DNA from 2 places in the Sneathiella sp. genome. Region 2 is predicted to be linked to the other one. Evidence: riboswitches for the same ligand, from Rfam matches in the RefSeq annotation. Region 2 holds a riboswitch; the other holds the start of a gene.
What was found. A riboswitch is a leader RNA that binds a small molecule or an ion and turns the genes downstream of it on or off. The one in region 2 is predicted to bind glycine.

Region 1: linked by a shared signal. The riboswitch ahead of V7723_RS14895 (L-serine ammonia-lyase) and the one ahead of gcvT (glycine cleavage system aminomethyltransferase GcvT) in region 2 are both predicted to bind glycine.

Annotation. Positions count from the first base shown of each region.
Region 1 is NZ_JBALWD010000028.1:47,552-57,856, forward strand. Features, by position in the region: gene boxB (benzoyl-CoA 2,3-epoxidase subunit BoxB) at 1-1,289, shown strand, start outside; gene V7723_RS14855 (cupin domain-containing protein) at 1,301-1,612, opposite strand; gene V7723_RS14860 (GNAT family N-acetyltransferase) at 1,691-2,245, shown strand; gene V7723_RS14865 (glutathione S-transferase family protein) at 2,248-2,877, opposite strand; gene V7723_RS14870 (MFS transporter) at 2,945-4,222, shown strand; gene V7723_RS14875 (MFS transporter) at 4,331-5,608, shown strand; gene V7723_RS14880 (class I SAM-dependent methyltransferase) at 5,747-6,562, shown strand; gene speD (adenosylmethionine decarboxylase) at 6,743-7,165, shown strand; gene speE (polyamine aminopropyltransferase) at 7,165-8,019, shown strand; gene V7723_RS14895 (L-serine ammonia-lyase) at 8,021-9,493, opposite strand; glycine riboswitch at 9,548-9,642, opposite strand; glycine riboswitch at 9,646-9,733, opposite strand; gene V7723_RS14900 (hypothetical protein) at 9,892-10,251, opposite strand.
Region 2 is NZ_JBALWD010000007.1:4,859-15,163, reverse strand. Features, by position in the region: gene smc (chromosome segregation protein SMC) at 1-645, shown strand, start outside; gene V7723_RS05495 (AtpZ/AtpI family protein) at 805-1,122, shown strand; gene V7723_RS05490 (F0F1 ATP synthase subunit A) at 1,184-1,921, shown strand; gene V7723_RS05485 (F0F1 ATP synthase subunit C) at 1,976-2,200, shown strand; gene V7723_RS05480 (F0F1 ATP synthase subunit B family protein) at 2,253-2,744, shown strand; gene V7723_RS05475 (F0F1 ATP synthase subunit B family protein) at 2,744-3,229, shown strand; gene gcvPB (aminomethyl-transferring glycine dehydrogenase subunit GcvPB) at 3,339-4,913, opposite strand; gene gcvPA (aminomethyl-transferring glycine dehydrogenase subunit GcvPA) at 4,910-6,250, opposite strand; gene gcvH (glycine cleavage system protein GcvH) at 6,250-6,624, opposite strand; gene gcvT (glycine cleavage system aminomethyltransferase GcvT) at 6,647-7,756, opposite strand; glycine riboswitch at 7,822-7,927, opposite strand; glycine riboswitch at 7,931-8,019, opposite strand; gene V7723_RS05450 (hypothetical protein) at 8,118-8,543, opposite strand; gene V7723_RS19755 (CDGSH iron-sulfur domain-containing protein) at 8,721-8,960, opposite strand; gene ispH (4-hydroxy-3-methylbut-2-enyl diphosphate reductase) at 9,126-10,073, shown strand; gene thrB (homoserine kinase) at 10,074-10,305, shown strand, end outside.

The sequences.
Region 1 (10,305 bases), on a different contig from region 2:
CGAAAGATGTTTACTTAAGAACTGCGACATCCGTAGATGCGAAGGGCTGGGCAACTTTCGGGGCGGTCAAAATGCCGGACTACCGCTGGGGTATATTTCTTGCGGATCAAGTAAATGATCGGACCATCGGATTTGGTGATGATTTCGGAAAACCGGTCTGGCAACAAGTCCCAGGGGAATATCGCTCCATCTTGCGTCGCCTAATTGTAACACAAGGAGATACGGAGCCGGCGTCTGTCGAACAACAACGCTTGCTGGGGCTTACGTGCCCTTCCTTATTTGATTTACGCAATTTATTTCAAGTGAATGTAGAAGAGGGGCGACATCTTTGGGCAATGGTCTATCTGCTGCATGCTTATTTTGGCAGGGATGGTCGGGAAGAAGCCGAAGATTTGCTGATGCGCCATTCCGGAAGTGAAGATAATCCTAGGATACTAGGGACCTTTAACGAACCAATTAGCGACTGGTTATCATTTTTCATGTTCACGTATTTTACCGATAGAGACGGAAAGTATCAGTTGAAATGTTTGGCAGAATCCTCTTTTGATCCTTTGGCGCGTACCTGCCGTTTCATGCTGACGGAAGAAGCACATCATATGTATGTCGGCGAAACGGGGATTAGTCGTATCGTCAAACGCACTATCAATAAAATGACAGAGCTCAAGACAGATGATCCGGCCACTTTGCGCAAAGCTGGCGTCATCGATTTACCTTTACTACAAAGATATGTGAATTTCTGGTTTTCCTCCTGTATGGATTTATTTGGAGCGGAGATTTCATCTAACGCGGCTATAAGCTTTGCGAACGGCATTAAAGGCCGGCCAGATGAGAAACAATATGAGGACCATATCGCGAAAGACACCAGTTTGGAGCTTGAGGTTCCAGACGATAAAGGCGGCGTTCGCTTGGAAGAAATTGCGGTACGAAGCGCGGTTAATGACCAGGTGAGAAATGCTTATATCAAAGATTGTCAGGTCGGCGTTACACGCTGGAACCGATTAATCAAGAAAGCAGGATTTGATTTCGAAATTGCACTACCCTCCAACCGCTTTCGCCGTAACATAGGTGCCTGGGCGGGCCAAAGTGTAACCCCAAAAGGGGATTACCTGTCAGAAGAAGAATACCATAGACGGCATGACGAGTTTTTGCCGTCAGATGATGACCGGACATATGTCCAGAGCCTAATGCAGCAAGTAACCGAACCCGGAAAAATGGCGGGCTGGATTGCGGCTCCGGATCGCGGCATCAACAATATGCCTATTGATTACGAGTATGTGAATTTGAAGTAATGCGCCGCAATTCAGATACTACCGTCCGTTTCTATTACTAGTATACGGGCGGTACCAATGGGAAAAGCCTTGTGTTCGTCGCCCGCCTCAGCATGGAATATTTCACCGGCTTGTAAGGAAAATATCTTTTCCTTCGATGCTTCACGAACATGCATATTGACTGTGCCTTGAAGCACCACAAATACTTCGGGACCATCATTAATATGCCAAATATATGGCTCATCCGTCCAATGTAGCCGGACAGAGGCATTCTTTATTTTCTCGATATCCATTGCGTCCCAGGCTTTGTCACCGATAAAATCCGTTGGCTTTATTACGCGCATATCTGCTTTCCTTTTTTATCGTTTTCTTGTTTGATATGACGTATTCGAAAATGTGTGATTTGCCAAAGGATATTTGCCATGATTATCGAAACTGAAAGGCTTCGATTGCGCCCGTTTCGTGAAGCTGATTTTCCAGTCATTACCGCTTATGCCACCGATCCTGTATTTTACCAATACCTCCCTATTGAGGAACAAACAGAAGAAACCCTTCGCATTTTTTTCGCCGAGCGAATGGCTGACCAAGAGCAAAAGTCGAAAACAAGGCGGACTTTTGCAGTTGCCCTAAAAGCGGACGACAGGATTTTTGGGACTATCAGACTTGGCATCTTTGACGAAAAGGAACGATTTGCCGATATCGGTTATGCGATGGATCTTGCCCGGCAAGGGCATGGGTTTATGGCTGAAGCTGTGCAGCGGGTGCTATATTATGGCTTTTTGGAACTTGATATGCTGCAAATATGGGCAACGGTCGATAAAGAAAATTCAAGATCCTGGAAACTTATGGAGAGCTTGGGCATGCGGCGCTCAAGCGGATTGCCGTTGGGATTGGATTTTCCCTCCGGATTTGAGCAAGATTTTGCCTACAGCATTTCAAAAACCGAATTTACGCAGTCGAAAACTAGTGAATACTAATCTTAGAAATTAGGCCTTGATTTCACCGTGCTTTCACGTTTCTTGATACTGCCCCACCATCGCGACAGTTTGGGGTAATCAGATAGCATAGCGCGTCCTTCTTTCGTGACCGTAAAACAATCCATCATCGGGACAAGATGTGCATCGGCCAAAGAATAAGTATCTCCAACTAAAAACGCGTCATCACCCGAAATATTTTCAATTGCAGCAAGAAAGCGGGCCGAATTTTGTAGCCCTTGTTGCAATATTTCCGTATTTGTCGTTTCTCCGGAAACGGGCTTTTCTGAACTTTCAACATAAACCTGCCAAACAAGCGGCTTATACCCATAGTTGTCAATCACTGCCACTATTTGTCGCATTCTGGCTCGCCCGATTGCATCGCCCGGCAACAATGTTGGATTCGGAAAACGGTCTTCCAAATATTCGGTGATAGCCCGTGTTTCGTATAGAACCAGATTATCGTGTTGTAGAACAGGAACACGCTTAAAAGGGTGCAATTTCAAATATTGAGGGGAGAGGTCATCTGCAAAAGGATTGACCTCTTCATGTTCACATTCAAGCGCCTTTTCCGTCACTATAATAACGGCGATCCGACCATATGCGCTTCTATGATAGTTGTATAATTTCAGCACGGTAATCCTTCACCAAGTTTTTGTCGGAAGTTGTCATTTCCAATAAGTCTTGGCTCTAGGATTTAATATGAAACATCAGACTTTTAATGTCAAATCCGCGCGACGAACAGCCCTTTCAGGTGCCATTGGAAGCGTCATGGAGTGGTATGATTTCGCGATTTTTGTTTATCTAGCCCCAGTTATCAGCAGCCTTTTCTTTCCGTCTAAAGACTCAGTTGGTTCGCTAACAGCCACTTACGCAATTTTCGCTTTCGGTTTTATATCACGACCGTTCGGTGCCTTTGTCTATGGCCATATCGGAGATAGTATGGGGCGTAAACCGGTATTAATACTGTCCGTCGCAATGATGGGAGGCGCAACATTTTGTGTCGGTTTGTTACCGACCTTTGATCAACTTGGCCCAATGGCTGTTGTTGCCCTTATTGTTCTTCGTATATTTCAGGGGTTTTCTGTAGGCGGTGAATTTCCAGGTTCAACGGCATTTATCATTGAACTTTCGCCCCCTGAAAAGCGCGGGTTTTTTGGTAGCTGGATTGTTAGCGGTAGCGGAATTGGATTTCTTATTGGATCTGCATCTGCTGTCTTTACGGCTTATATATTGGGTCCAGAAGATTTAGCAGACTGGGGATGGAGAATTCCCTTTCTGGGCGGAGGAGTTATAGCGATTGTTGCCTATTACTTTCGATCTGGCATCGACGAAACCCATCAAAATAAAGAGGCCGTCGCTGACAAAGGAAGTCCGTTGCTCGTCGCATTTCAAGAGCACTGGTTGGATATGCTCCGAGTAGGAGGGCTGGCTTTGACGGTCAATGCTGGTTTCTACCTGATGTTTGTCTACGCAATCACGTATTTGACTAATAACCTGCATCTTTCTGCGACCTCAGTGATGGGAATAAATACACTATGTCTTCTTGCAATCGCCTTTTGCCCTCTTTGTTTTTCAATACTGAGTGACAAAATCGGCCGCAAACCGATATTACTTTTTGGAACCATCAGTATACTGTTACTATCTTGGCCGCTCTTTTGGCTTTTAAACCACAACAATTTGTACTTCGTCTTTTTTGGGCTTTTTGGTTTTGCCGTAATATTTTCGATGGTTTTTTCGATTAATCCGGCAGTTATGGCGGAGATACTTCCGCATAAAATCCGAGTTAGTACCTTGTCGGTGGCCTACAATTTGACTTTAACCTTCTTCGGCGGAACTGCGCCCTTAATTGCTTTGTTTCTGGTGACTTGGACTGGAAGCGAGTTCTCGCCGGTATATTATTTGATGGGCCTCTCGATCGTTAGTTTGGTGACAATATTTTCGATACCGGAAACAGGTGGTAGAAAATTGCGAGATTAAGTGGATTTTCATGTTGTGTATATTATCCTTTGTCACGCGATTTTTGCAGCCAGCTTTTCACTTTTTATGATACTTAAATTTAGAACGATTTTTATATGGGAGTGACGAATGACGGCCGCGTCATATAATACTAAGTATGTGAGGCGAACAGCCTTTTCCGGAGCTGTCGGCAACGTTATGGAATGGTATGACTTCGCCGTCTATGCCTATTTGGCGCCCGTCCTCAGTAATTTGTTTTTCCCATCTGACGACGCTTTTATATCCCTAATGGCAACATTTGGCACGTTCGCCGCGGGATATGTTTCTCGGCCTTTAGGCGCGATAATTTTTGGGCACATTGGTGACAAAATGGGGCGAAAGCCGGTTTTGATACTTTCTGTTGTTGTAATGGGAGGTGCGACAGTGGGTGTCGGCCTGCTGCCGACAACTGAACAAATTGGGATCTATGCCGCCGTTGCTCTTGTGTGTTTACGTATTTTTCAGGGATTGTCTGTTGGGGGTGAGTATACAGGATCGGCAGCATTTGTTGCCGAACTTTCGCCCCCGGAAAAACGAGGATTTTATGCAAGTTGGATTTTCAGCGGCAGTTTTTTCGGTTTTCTCTTGGGCTCAGCTGTTGCCGCTATTTTTACTAACTTTATAGATGAAGCGACGCTAAATGGATGGGCATGGCGTATTCCTTTTATAGGTGGCGGCGTCATTGGCATAATGGCGTTCTATTTTCGATCGCGCATAGATGAACCAGAAAGCGTTAAAGAAAGAACCGTTGTAGACGGAATTCCTTTACTAGTTGCCTTACGCGATCACTGGTTGGATATGCTCCGTATCGCCGGACTAGCTGTTACAGTGAATGTAGGATTTTATCTTATGTTTGTTTATGCGATTACGTTTCTTACAAATAAAGTGCATCTTTCCAACATAGCAGCGATGACAATAAATACCGTTTGTCTGGTATTTGTCGCGGTATTTTTGTTGGGATTCGCTATTCTCAGTGATAAAGTCGGCCGAAAACCTGTGCTGCTTGTTGGAACGTTTGGTATTTTGTTTCTTTCTTGGCCCCTATTTTGGTTGATGGATCACCATAACATTGTCTATGTATTTTTCGGGCAATTCGGCTTTGCCGTTCTATTCTCGATGGTGTTTTCTGTTAACGCCGCGGTTATGCCAGAAATTCTTTCTCGTAAAGTTAGAATTAGCGCTTTATCGGTCGCCTATAATGTAACCTTGTCGATATTTGGCGGTACGGCGCCAATCGTTGCGCTGTATTTGGTTAATCGAACCAATGACGATTTTTCACCGGTATATTATCTAATGGGCTTGGCGGTTCTCAGCCTGGTAGCGATATTCTCCATATCGGAAACGGCGGGAAAAAAGCTTCGAGATTAGTTCATGGTAGATTGATACAAACATCATACGTATCTGAAACAAATGAAATTTGTTTTCCTGTATTCAGACAACAAGCTGCAACATAGCTCCCCTAAATTTACGTCTAGTTACGGAATAACTTTAGATGGAGAATGTATCATGATCGCGACACAACCAGACTACACGGCAATTAAAACTAAACAGCAGGCAACTTGGGGCTCTGGCGATTATGCCACGGTGGGAACCACACTTAATATCGTTGGAGAGCAGCTTTGTGAGGCAATGGATCTGCATTCCGGCCAAACTGTCTTGGATGTTGCTGCCGGAAATGGAAACGCTACTCTAGCGGCCGCCCGACGATGGTGCGAAGTAACTTCGACGGACTATGTTGAGTCTCTTCTAGCGCGCGGGAAGGAGAGGGCGGACGCAGATCGGCTTGAAGTGGCTTTCCAGCAGGCTGATGCTGAAGAACTTCCTTTTGAAACCGGAAGTTTTGACGCGGTCATGTCAACCTTTGGCGTAATGTTTACACCAAATCAGATGCAGTCCTCCTCGGAAATGGCACGGGTATGCCGTTCGGGTGGAAAAATCGGCATGGCCAATTGGACACCCGAAAGTTTCATTGGCCATCTTTTCAAAACGATCGGAAAACATGTGCCGCCGCCAGCTGGAGTTCAATCACCAGCCCTTTGGGGAACTAAAGATCGTTTGGCTGAAATGTTTGGTGAAAGTGCAACAACGATAGAAATTACTTCTCGCCTGTTTAATTTTCGGTACCGATCAACTGATCATTTTTTGGATGTTTTTCGCAATCTATATGGCCCGGTTCACAAGGCTTTCAGTGCGCTGGATGCCGCGAGCCAGGAAGCTCTTACAAGGGACATAACAGGTCTCGTTGAAACCTTTAATGTCGCGACAGATGGTACAATGATCGTTCCGGCGGAATATGCGGAAGTCGTCATTACCAAAAAATAGTCATTTCAATTTCAAGATAATGGGCTCTGGGAGAAAATATCCCGGAGCTTTTTACTCATATTGCGGCACATGATACTGATCTCTAAAGCGTACTTTTTTCTTGCATGAATTTGGCATCTCCCGCATAACGCGGCACCTGAGGTTATGGGTGGTTTATCGTAAGAAATTGGGCGAAGTTTGATGAGAGATACTCTCGAGAAAATTGATATAAAAAGCGAGCAGGCGGATGAACGTCTTGACTACTTTGTTCACAAAGACGGACTGGTTTTCGCAGGTACGCATCTTATTGTCGATTTATGGGGCGCTAAAGGCCTCAATGATTCGGATCTCATTGAATCAACATTGCGACAGTGCGCCGAGATCGCCGGCGCAACTATCCTACATTTCCATATGCATGCTTTCGAACCCGATGGGTTGTCGGGTGTTCTGGTACTCGCAGAAAGCCATATAAGTTTCCATAGCTGGCCTGAACGTGGATTTATGGCTTTGGATATTTTTATGTGCGGGGAGACAGATCCTCATAAAGCAATTCCGGTTTTAAAAGAAGCGTTCGAGCCGCAGACACTGCAGCTTAATGAATTGAAGCGGGGGATAGTAAATTGATGGAGCTGTTTGACGAGGGACTACACTCAGGCGTCAATTTGGCGTTGGATGTGGAAAATGTTCTCTATCGCGAAAAGACAGAATTACAAGACTTGATGATTTTCGAAAATAGTCAGTTTGGTCGAGTCATGTCGTTAGACGGGGCTATTCAAACGACGGAAAAAGACGAATTTATTTATCACGAAATGTTCGTTCATGTGCCAGTTTTTGCCCATGGTAACGTCAGGAAAGCATTAATTATTGGCGGGGGTGATGGCGGCGCGGCGCGGCAGTTTATGAAACATGATGGCATAGACGTCACCTTGGTCGATATTGATCGAACTGTGATAGAACTCAGTCAGAAGTTTATGCCGAGTATTTCAGGAGGCGCTTTCCAAGATCCGCGATTGAATGTCGTCATTGCGGACGGCTGCCAGTTCGTAAAGAACACAGATAAAAAATGGGATGTGATTGTCGTTGATAGTACAGATCCGCATGGCCCAGGAGAGGTCTTGTATACTGAAGAATTTTATTCAGATTGTAAGTCGTGTTTGTCCGAGGGAGGCATCATCGTAACACAGAACGGCGTACCCTTCGTTCAGGAGCCCGAGCTTCGGTCAAGTTACGATCGTCTGAATTCGCTGTTTTCGGATGTGAGTTTTTATCTGACAGCTATTCCAAGCTATGTTGGTGGCGCAATGGCTTTCGGTTGGGCTACAGATGATATAGCGCTTCGTAAATCGGCACTGTTGGGTTTAACCAATCGTTATGTGGAGGCCGGGATAGAAACGGACTACTACACACCTGAAGTGCATCAAGCGGCTTTTTCTTTGCCCCTGCATATTCAAAGGATGCTCACGAAGGACATTGCCTAGATCAGCATTCGACGACGTTTACAGCCAGCCCGCCCTGCGAAGTTTCTTTATATTTACTGAGCATATCGATACCGGTTTGACGCATGGTCTCAATAACCTCATCTAACGAAACCACGTGTGTACCGTCACCAGATAAAGCAAGCCGCGCTGCATTGATGGCTTTCATTGCCCCCATTGTGTTCCGTTCGATACATGGAATTTGAACCAATCCACCAATCGGATCACATGTCAGTCCTAAATTATGTTCCATGCCGATCTCTGCGGCATTTTCAACCTGCTCATTAGAGCCACCGAGGACTGCGGTTAGAGCACCAGCGGCCATGGAACAGGCTACACCAACTTCACCCTGGCATCCCATTTCCGCAGCGGAAATGGAGGCACGCTTTTTGTAAATTGCACCAATGGCCGAAGCTGTCAGGAGAAAATCCCGGCTGCCTTTTTCCGTAGCGCCGGGGCAAAAGCGTTGATAATATTTGAGGACTGCCGGGATGACGCCAGCCGCACCATTTGTGGGCGCAGTGACGACACGACCTCCCGCAGCATTTTCCTCATTAACAGCTAAGGCATATAAATTAACCCAGTCAAGAACAGTTAAAGGGTCGCGAGATGCCCGCTCTGGGTTTTCCATCAAATCCCTAAATAGCTGGTGGGCGCGACGTTTTACTTTTAGGCCACCCGGCAGGATACCTTCCGTTTCACATCCCCGCCGGATGCAATTGATCATGGCCTCAGTAACCTGGTCCAGAAATTCAAAGGTTTCTTTTTCCTTTCGCCAACAGGTCTCATTGGCGAGCATAATTTCGGCGATCGTTAATCCTGTTTCCTGACCGATCGCGAGTAATTCCGCAGCCGAGGTAAAAGGGTGGGGGAGTTGAATATTATGGCCGCGTGTTTCCGCCCGATCTCCCTCATCATGGGAAACCACATATCCGCCACCCACTGAAAAATATTCTTTTTGCAAGAGCAATTCGCCTTCGGCTGAAAATGCAGAAAACCGCATACCGTTGGCATGCTCGGGGAGAACCTCTTCTTTTAGGAATAGGAGGTTGTCTTCTTCATAAAACGGGATTTCATGATGGCCATCCAATAGGATCTTGTTGTATTCCCGAATTTCAGCAATGAGCGGTAAGACGTCTTCAGGATCTATTCCGGAGGGGCGAGCGCCGCTGAGTCCGAGTAAAATAGCGTGATCTGTCGCGTGACCGTGCCCGGTAAGGGCGAGGGAGCCATAGAGTTGAACCAGAACCCGATTGGTTGTATTCATGTGGGCTTGTAAAGTAAGTTGCTCAACAAACCGCTTCGCGGCCCTCATTGGCCCGACAGTATGTGAGCTGGAAGGGCCGATCCCGATAGTATAAAGGTCGGTCACACTGATATTGACATTTAGCTGTGATGTCGGATCCGAGGTTTTTGCCGGTTTAGAAGGCACTACTGGTGTTACGTTTCCAAGACCGCTTTTAGGTAAACTATTCATTTTGGCACCCCTTCTCCGTCCGGTCAAAACGACCAGCTCGTTAAACGATGCCCCCTCTGTCCGGGTACCTGAAAGATTACACCAGATCGTAAGTCTGGTTTACCTCTTCGGTGACGTGCAAGATTTTCACCTACACATACTCTCCAGAGCCTTCCCACCCAACGGTACTTTTTGCCTGAGAGTTTCCGGGGCGGTTGCTCCTTCGGCGCTGGCACGGCCAGTCTCTCCCATTGGGTAGATAAAGGTAAAATATAACAGTTTCTTTATCGAAACAAACCATAGACAGATTGGATTGGCATCTGTCAAGTTTCCTTTATACGGATGATCAGATTACCCTTGTCCTGCGGTTGCGCGACACTGCAGGCGACGGTATATACTTTACGCTCGCCATTTGTACGTCAACGGCTACCGTATTTAAGCACCCATAACGGTAGTAGTGCCGCAACATCAGCGCTTTTTTCATCAAGTTCGATAGCCGTTGTCATCATATTGTTGTTAAGGCGCACAATATGGCCATTAAACCGGCACATCTCAACCGACCCGACAGGTCCAAAGATTCCCTCAATCGGCATTTCTGTTTCGTAACCAGGTGGAATGCCATTTAGAAGTAGGCCACTTAAAGACCAGTTCTCGGTCGAATATTTTTTGCCCTTAATTTCAACGCTGAGGGTTGGATTGGAAACGCGAAAAGCGTCTCTTTTTTCGAATCGGTCCGGGGCAGTTTCGTTTTCGATATATTTTACTTCTGTCTGCAGCACTTGACTCTCCTGAGCATAGATTGATTTGCTGATATGTATAATGCAGCCTTCATG
Region 2 (10,305 bases):
AAGGAGCGCGATGGCATGGGCCCCGTCAATTTGCGGGCGGAAATCGAGGCAGATGAAGTAGAGGAGCAGCTGACGACACTGATCAAGGAACGAGAAGATCTGGAAGCTGCTATTGCCAGACTGCGTCAAGGCATTGCCAGCCTCAATAAAGAAGGACGGCAACGGCTCTTGGAAGCTTTTACAAAAGTTGATGAGCATTTCCGGCATCTTTTCAAGCAAGTGTTCGGTGGCGGCGAAGCTCATTTGACATTGACTGAATCCGACGACCCCCTGGCTGCCGGACTGGAAATCATGGCAAGCCCGCCCGGCAAGAAGCTCCAATTAATGTCTTTGCTATCCGGCGGTGAGCAAGCGTTGACAGCGGTTGCATTGCTTTTCGCGGTGTTTTTGACGAATCCTGCACCCATTTGTGTGCTCGATGAGGTGGACGCCCCGCTCGATGACGTTAATGTCGAGCGCCTCTGCCATTTGCTGGAGGGCATTGCCAAGAATTCCGATACCCGCTTCCTTGTGGTTACCCATCACCCCATAACCATGGCCCGCATGGATCGGCTTTTTGGTGTAACCATGGCAGAACGGGGCATTTCTCAACTTCTTTCCGTAGATTTAGAGAAAGCGAAAGAGATAACAGAGAGTGCTGCTTAGCTTAATACTTGCCTATTCTGTGGCCCATAAACAAACAATAAATACAATGTTGAAAAAGCGGCCTGTAAGGTCTTGACACTGGTTAGGTCAGACCGTATGTTTCCCGCGCTTTCTGTAGGGGGAGATCGTGGGTAAAGACCTATCCAAAAGGAGACGGAATTGACCAAAGCGACACCTCCTTCAAAAGAAGAATTTAAGGCTCGGCTTGCGAAAGCGCAAAAACAACAAGAAGAATCTTCTTGGGAAAATGCGGATTTAGAAGTTGAGCGATCCAGTGCGCATGGCCGGGCGTGGCGATTGTCAGTAGAAATTGTTGCGGCGATGGCGTTATGTGGCTGGTTTGGCTGGTTGCTCGACAAATGGTTGGACACAAAGCCTTGGTTGTTGTTGGCGTTTTTGATACTTGGTGCTGGTGTTGGGTTATACAACACGATAAAAGTAGCGAAGCAAATGAACGCCGGTAACTTTGATGAATAGGATACTGCCGGTTTTGGTAAGATCTTGATAGTTTTGAAACAGTAAAAGCGGGAACAGCAAAGTGTCGGCAGATCATAGCCCCCTCGCCCAGTTCGAGATTAAACGGTTGGTTCCGATGGAAATCGGCGGCCTCGACGTTTCTTTCACGAACGCCTCACTTTTCATGGTTGTTGCCATCGCGGCGATTACGTTGTTTCTGACTTTAAGCATGCGCGGTCGGTCAATGGTACCCACCAGAATGCAATCGATGGCAGAGCTCAGCTATGAATTTATTGCCAACATGATCAAAGACAATGTGGGTTCTGAAGGGCGGAAATACTTCCCCTTTATTTTCACGCTCTTCATGTTCGTGCTGTTCTGTAATCTGCTGGGTATGATCCCGTACACCTTTACGGTTACCAGTCAGATCATTGTGACATTTGCCCTTGCTGCTGTGGTGTTTGTCGGCGTTACAATCATTGGAATATTGAAACATGGGTTCAAATTTCTGACATTCTTTGTTCCCAGCGGCGTCCCGTTTGTATTGCTGATTATCTTGGTCCCGATTGAAGTAATCTCCTATTTTGTTCGCCCCATCAGTCTTTCTGTCCGGCTTTTTGCAAATATGCTTGCCGGTCATACGCTTCTGAAAGTGTTTGGCGGATTTGTAGTTGGACTGGGTATCTACCTCGGGTGGTTGCCGCTCGGGTTTATAGTGGTTCTGACAGGCCTGGAATTCCTTGTCGCCTTCTTGCAGGCGTATGTGTTTGCCATCTTGTCATGTCTGTATCTTAATGATGCGCTTCATTTGCATCACTGAGTAATTGTTTATTTTCAACGTTAAAGTTGTTCTTGTTTTAGAAGGAAGAATATCATGGAATTAGAAGCCGCAAAAATGATCGGTGCCGGCCTTGCTACTATCGCCCTCGCAGGTGTGGGTGTTGGAATTGGTAATATCTTTGGCTCATATGTCTCCGGCTCATTGCGCAATCCAGCTGCTGCACCAAAAGTATTTGGTAACGTTTTGCTCGGCTTCGCATTGACAGAAGCTGTTGCACTGTTTGCGTTGGTTATCGCCTTCTTGATCCTGTTCGGTTAATCGACACTTTTTCGTCGATCGATATCTGAACCCCTGGATTTGAGGACCGGTTATGCCGCAACTTACAATAGCAGATTTTCCGCCCCAGCTTATTTGGCTCGCGATTACTTTCGTCGTCTTGTATTTCTTGATGGCAAGAGTGGCTATTCCACGCATTTCTGATGTATTGGAAAACCGTCAAAATCGCATTGCCACTGACTTGGAGGAAGCGAGAAAGCTAAGCGACGATGCAGATAGTGCAAAAGCGGAATACGAAGCCGCTCTTGCCGATGCACGAAGCAAAGCACACGGCATCGTTGCTGAACTGAAAGCCACCATGGCCAAAGAACAGGATGCCAGCAAAGCCGAACTTGATGCAAAACTTGCCGTCAAGGCGAAAGAGGCAGAAGCCGGTATCAATGCCGCAAAAGACGCCGCACTTAGCCATGTTCGGGATATTGCTTCCGAGACTGCAAAAATTGCTGTTTCAAAACTCGTCTCGATCGATGTATCTGATGCAGATGCAAATGCCGCCGTCGCGTCTAGCATGAAGGGAACCGCATAATGTTCCAAGATCCCGCCTTTTGGGTGGCCATTGCCTTCCTTGGTTTCATTGCTCTTATCACATACCTCAAGGTCCCTGCTATGGTGACCAAGCAATTAGATGAGAGAGCTGTCAAAATCAAAGCGGACCTTGACGAAGCACGGAAACTCCGTGAAGACGCCCAGGCTTTGTTCGCCGATTTCCAACGCCGGCAGCGTGAGGCCCTTACTACGGCGGATGAAATCGTCGCACGGGCGAAAGAAGATGCGGAAATTCTCAAGAAAGAAAGCATCGCTGAGCTCGAAGTTTCTCTGAAACGCCGTCAGGAATTAGCTGAATCTAAAATTCGTCAAGCTGAAGAAAAAGCTGTATCTGAGGTCCAGAGCATAGCCGTTGATGTTGCCATCGCGGCTGCATCCAAGCTTATGCAAGATGGTCTCAAGGATCAAAAATCCGATGCGTTAGTTGACCAGTCCATAAAAGATTTGGGATCGCAGCTAAATTAATCGAAACGAATTCGAATATTAACGGCCTCGCTCTTGCGAGGCTTTTTTTATGCGTAAAAAAGCCCCGCTAAAACTAGCGGGGCTTAAGTTTGCAGCATTTCCAGGGAGGTTAGGAGGCTGCAGAAAGAGTTTGAGAATCTTCTTCTGGAATCCAACGTAGGATGGGGTTACGTGCGGCACCCGTTTCATCGAGCCGACGACGGGGTGCGAAAAGAGGCGCCTGCGCAAAATACGCGTCCTCTCCATTATGGGCCTTGTTCAGTAAATGACGCATCGCCCCGATAAACTGGTCAAGAGTCTCACGAGATTCACTTTCCGTCGGTTCAATCAACATTGCGCCATGAACAACCAATGGGAAATACATCGTCATCGGATGATACCCTTCGTCGATCATCGCTTTTGCCAAATCGAGAGTTGTCACGCCAGTATCTTTTAAACTGCTGTCGTCGAACAAAGCTTCATGCATACAGATACCATCAAACGGAGAATGCAGCATGTCATTCAAACCAACACGAATATAGTTGGCATTGAGGACAGCATCTTCGGCTATCTGGCGCAATCCATCTGCACCATGGCTTTGCATATAAGCCAAGGCCCGAATAAACATTCCCATTTGCCCATGGTATGTTTTCATCCGGCCAAAACTCTTTGAGGCTTCTCCTTCAACATGTTCAACAAAATCAAATCCATTCTCTCCATGTGTCACAAACGGTATTGGAGCAAAAGCCGCCAAAGCTTCTGACAAAACAACCGGCCCGGAGCCCGGACCGCCTCCGCCATGAGGCGTTGAGAAGGTTTTATGAAGGTTTATATGCATTGCATCTACGCCAAGATCACCAGGACGTACACGCCCCAAAATGGCATTCAGGTTCGCGCCATCACAATAGAAGTAGGCACCGACTTCATGCACCATATCCGCGATCTTTTTCACATCAGTTTCGAAAAGCCCACAAGTATTTGGATTGGTCAGCATAACACCAGCAACGTCCGGTCCTAACTTCTCGGCGAACGCCTCCATGTCCATCCGGCCATCTTCTCGCGCCGGCACAGACTCAACTTTATACCCGCAGAGCGCCGCGGTCGCTGGGTTCGTACCATGCGCCGATTCAGGAACGAGTATCCGCTTGCGGGCCTCTCCTTTCGCTTCGTGGGCAGCCCGAATGGCCATAACACCACACAGCTCACCATGGGCACCCGCTGCCGGGGACATGGCCACGGCAGGCATTCCCGTGATGGTCTTCAGCCAATGGGCCAGATCATCAATCAGTTCGAGCGCGCCTTGGACAGTACTTACCGGCTGCATCGGGTGAAGATCACCCAATCCGGCTAACCGGGCCACTTTTTCATTAATCCGTGGGTTATGTTTCATTGTACAAGATCCAAGCGGATAGAAACCAGAATCGATAGAGTAATTCTGCCGACTCAACCTCACGAAATGACGAAGTACTTGTGGTTCCGATAAATCAGGAAGTCCGATCGGTTTGTTTCGAGCAGTATTTCCCAATCTGCTTTTCACCTGTTTTGGCTCAGCCATATCAACGCCAAGTCGCCCTGGAACACCTTGTTCGAAGATTAGTGGTGTTTCCAGATCTAATGCCTTGTTACCAGTAAAAGTATCCGTTGCCGAATTATCCTGCTCAGTAGTATTCGGACGTGTCGGTCTGCCTTGATTGTTCAGCATCAGAGAATCTCCTTCAACGCAGAGATGAGTTTTTCTATGTCACTGGCAGCGCAGGTTTCCGTGACAGCGACCAATAGTAAATTATCGACATCGGCATTGGGAAGAAGCCTTGCGACCGGCACGCCTCCCAAAATGCCTTTGTCCGCCAGTTTCTCGACAACATCGCTCGCATTGGCAGACAACCGGAGTGTAAACTCGTTGAAAAAGGTATCATTAATAACTTCCACACCCTCCAACGCATCAAGCAATTCTGCGGCTGCCACTGCTTCACCATGATTAATCTCCGCCAGTTTTGCAAAACCGGTTTCGCCCAGCAAGCTCATATGGACAGTAAATGCCAAGGAGCACAAACCTGCATTCGTACATATATTGCTTGTCGCCTTTTCTCGTCTGATATGTTGCTCCCGAGTGGACAGCGTCAGAACAAATCCACGCTTTCCATCCTGATCGACAGTTTCCCCGCATAACCTGCCGGGCATTTGACGGACATATTTCTGACGCGTTGCCAGCAAACCAACATAAGGTCCGCCAAAAGACAGAGGAACACCGATTGACTGTCCCTCGCCTGCAACAATATCAGCCCCCATTTCACCAGGAGACATCATAGCACCCAAGGAGACAACTTCATTGACGACGACGACAAGCAGAGCGCCCGCGGCGTGGCATTTCTCAGCTAGGGCCGTTAAATCTTGCACCCGGCCAAAAAAGTCCGGGTTCTGCACGACAACACAAGCAATGTCTTTTCCAATATGAGCCTCGAAGTCTTCGGGGCCTTCTAAAACAGGCGAAAGTTCCATCGCTTCAAATTCTGTAAACTGCAAGGTTGTTCGAGTTACATCACGATAATGAGGGTGCAAATTGCCTGACAAAATCGCTTTTTTACGCCGCGTTACGCGGCAGGCCATTAAGACTGATTCAGCACAAGACGTCGCACCATCATACATTGACGCGTTCGCCACTTCCATTCCGGTGATGAGAGCCACCTGCGTTTGGAATTCGAACAAGGCCTGAAGCGTTCCTTGACTAATTTCCGGCTGATAAGGTGTATAAGCCGTTAAAAACTCAGACCGCTGGATAACGTGATCCGCGACGGACGGGACGTGATGTTGATAAGCGCCAGCACCCAAAAAGCACGGGGCTGAATAAGGCGATAGATTCTTACCTGCAAGCGTACGGAAGTTTTTCTCAACATCCATTTCACTGGCATGTAATGGTAAATCCAGCAGTCCATTTAAACGCGCTTCCGCAGGTATATCAACGAAGAGATCATCTACAGAACCAACGCCAATTTCTCCCAGCATTTTTACCCGTTCTTCAGCGGTATGCGGCATATACCTCATCAATCGAGTCCTTCAATATATGTTTTATAGGCGTTTTCATCCATCAGTCCGTCAATTTCCGTCGGATCAGAAACCTCGATTTTTGCGAACCATCCGCCGCCATTTGGATCCTCGTTGACAAGTGTTGGCGCATCCTCCAATTCGCTATTGACGGCGACAACAGTACCGCTCACGGGTGAGTATACTTCCGACGCAGCTTTCACACTTTCAACGACAGCTAATTCGTCTCCCTTGCTTAAATCACTCCCGACTTCCGGGACTTCAACAAAGACGACATCGCCCAACTGCTCCTGTGCATAGTCGCTGACGCCAATCGTCGCCACTTTGCCCTCTAGTAAAATCCATTCGTGATCTTCAGTATATTTAAGTGCCATAATTCCATTACTCCAGTGCTAGTTAATCTCTGTAATATCGTTGTTCGATAAATGGCATTTTGACGACTTTTGCAAGTCGTGCTTTGCCGCGGACAATCAGGTTAATTTCTGTACCAATGGCGGCAAAACCAAGCGGGACATACCCCATAGCTATCGGCATCTGCAACGACGGAGAAAATCCACCCGATGTTACTTCGCCAATAATATTGCCGTCCAAGTCAGCTATTTCAGTATGCTCTCGTGCCGGAGCTCGACCTTCGGGAACGAGGCCAACACGTTTCATTTCCGGTTTGTTGGCGATTTCCGCTTGCATGACAGCCGCACCCGGAAAGCCACCTTCCAGCCGCCGACGTTTGCTAATAGCCCAGATCAGTCCTGCGGAAATAGGCGTCGTGCTTTCGGTCAAATCATGTCCGTATAGACAAAGGCCGGCCTCGAGCCGCAACGAATCCCGGGCTCCGAGTCCCACTGCAGATACACCATCATGGTCCAGCAATTTACGTGTCAATTGAACAGCCTGCTCATTGGGAATGGAAATTTCATAACCGTCCTCCCCCGTGTATCCCGAGCGCGTCACGAAACATGGAACACCGTCAATGTTAATTTCTTGATAGCTCATAAAGGACATAGAGGCGACTTCTGGCGCCATACTGGATAATATTTCTGCGGCTTTGGGTCCTTGAAGAGCAATGAGCGCTCGATCTTTCAGTTCCGTCACGGTGGCTTTCCCGGCGAGACCGTCTGTTAACAACTTGATGTCTTGCTCTTTACAGGCCGCATTTACCACAACGAAAAGATCATGCTCTCGCCGAGTGACGATGAGGTCATCAAGTATGCCGCCTTCTTCATTCGTCAAGAAGCTATAGCGCATATCGCCGGCCCCTAATGCCTGAATATCTCCAGGAATCAAGGCTTCGAGTGCGGCAGCTGGATTTTCGCCCGTAATGACCACTTGCCCCATATGAGAGACATCAAACAGGCCCGCAGATTCTCGAGTCGCAAGATGTTCTTTCAATATACCGTCAGGATATTGGACCGGCATATCATAACCAGCAAACGGGACCATTTTGGCGCCGAGTTCCACATGTAAATCGTAAAGGATTGTTTTTTCAGTCGCCGAAGTATCACTCATAATTCAATCTCAGTTCAGGTCAAGGGTTGCTACGCACCGGCATTTCCTATGCTGGCAGCAGCCCCCTCTGTCCTATAACCTGAGAGATTTGACGAAAGACGACTAACATTTGTAGTGCCGTCCTACGCTTACCCCTTCGGTGAAACCGCAACCGCGATTTGCTTTCCAGAGTTTCATCCCCCTGCGGTCCGGTTGCCTGAGAGTTTCCGGGGTGGTTGCTCCTTCGGCGACAGTTTATGCACTGTCTCTCCCGCTGGGATCGTCTGAATGTATCAAGGATAATAGAGATCGAATACTAAGAGTCAACTACCTTGAAATTCGCCTTTAAATAACCGGTGGCGTTATATCTTTCCGGAGAAAGTCAGTTGACTGACGACCTCTGCTTCAACTTCAGTTGCTCTTCCGTAAGCTGGAACCCCAGGATAATAACATAATCACCGCCCGTTTTAATTCCCGTAAGCGGAATCCGTTGCTCCATTTCTTCCTGGACCGCGCCCCGTCGCTTACCTTCTGCTATCTCAATAGGACTGTAGAAAATTTCCTTTGCAATGATTTCTCCTGTTTTTTCTGCAATTGCGATAAAGAACGGAAACTCTTCGATCTGGCTTTCCGCTGCGGGCCCCTTGATTGCGCCTATCCGCAGGATGAGCTCCACGACAACAGCGGTTTCATCATCTACATACTGACAAAGACCGCTCACCGGCGCTAAAACGCCTTCAAAACGAACATCTACCAGGTCGCGCCCCTCACCTTCTCGGAAAATCGTTATGCTATCTGTACCAGGCAAGACCTCCAATCGGGGGCACGGTAAAGGAGGTTTCGACTTGCCGAAAACATCAAAGACACTGGTCTCAACCGACCCGCTGCATGAAATTATAGAAAGAGACATGACTGAAATAATTAGCCATCGACATTTTCGGAAAATTTTGAGCATGAAAAAATATGTCACCAAGAAAGATCTTCACTAAATTTTGTTGTGGGTACCATCGCAAAGCGGATTTGATCCACTCTTTTTACAGCCGCAAAAATATATGGTTTTTGCCGTGTCAGATGAAAAGGGAAAAGGCTTAAAATCAGTCGTGCTGTGGGATCCATCGCAAAATGGTTGCTTGGTACTTAGTCCGCATGAGCACCAAAAGTACTTTTTTCCCTCTTCCACATCAACTTTAAAAGGGGCCTTTTGCGCTATCTTCGGCTCGGTCATAATAAAATTCCTCGTCCCAAACTGGCATTCTGCCTTAAACTATTGTAATACTCCGGCAAATCTAAGATGTACCGTTGTATTTAGCAAGCGACGGTATTTAAGTAATTGTCTACTTGATCAGCTCCGACACCTTTTGAACCAAGTAGTAAAAGCAGAGAGCACCTTATGGAACGAGCTAAACGAACTTTACTACTCGCTGCCCCAAGGGGCTTTTGCGCGGGGGTCGATCGTGCCATTCAGATTGTCGAGCGTGCTTTGGAAAAATACGGCGCGCCTGTTTATGTACGGCATGAAATTGTTCATAATCGTTTCGTCGTCGAGAGCTTGGAGCACAAAGGGGCTGTTTTTGTAGATGAACTCTCAGATGTTCCCAAAGACGTCCCGGTCATTTTTTCTGCACATGGTGTCGCAAAATCTGTCCCGCAAGAGGCTGAAGGCCGCCAAATGTTCTATATCGATGCGACGTGCCCGTTAGTGAGCAAAGTCCACCGTGAGGCAGAACGTCATGAAAAAGATAATCTAGAAGTAATATTGATTGGTCATCGCGGCCATCCAGAAGTCATCGGCACAATGGGCCAATTGAAAGAAGGCAAAATTACCCTGGTAGAAACCGCTGAAGAAGCTGCGGCTTTCACGCCAAGGCAAAAAGATAAAGGGTTGGCATATCTGACACAAACGACGCTTTCCGTAGATGAAACCAAAGATATTGTCGATATATTGAAAGCCCGATTTCCGGAAATTCAGAGCCCTAAAAAAGAAGATATCTGTTACGCGACGACAAACAGACAAGCGGCAGTAAAAGTGCTTGCCCAAAAATGTGATGGCTTGCTCGTTATCGGTGCACCGAATTCTTCAAATTCCATGCGGCTTGTTGAAGTCGGCCAAAAATCTGGCTGTTCGACAGTTGCTCTTGTCCAAAGAGCGACCGATATTCCTTGGAACAAACTGGTGGACTGTGAAACCGTTGGAATTACCGCAGGCGCGTCCGCACCGGAAACGCTTGTTGAAGAAGTCGTCGCCGCTTTCGCTGAGCGATACACCATTCAGGTGGAAGAAATAGTGACGCAAAAAGAACAAGTCGTTTTTAAAATGCCACGCGTTCTGGAGAACTAAATGGCGGTCTATACTGAAATTTCCGATGAAGATTTGGACGGTTTGCTCGATCAATATGATATTGGTCAAGCTTTGTCTTGCAAGGGAATTGCTGAAGGCGTGGAAAACTCGAATTACCTGCTGCATACGGAAAAAGGCTTCTATATCCTGACTTTATATGAAAAGCGGGTTCATAAGGAAGATCTACCGTTTTTTCTTGGTCTTATGCAACATTTGGCCTCAAGTGGTTTTA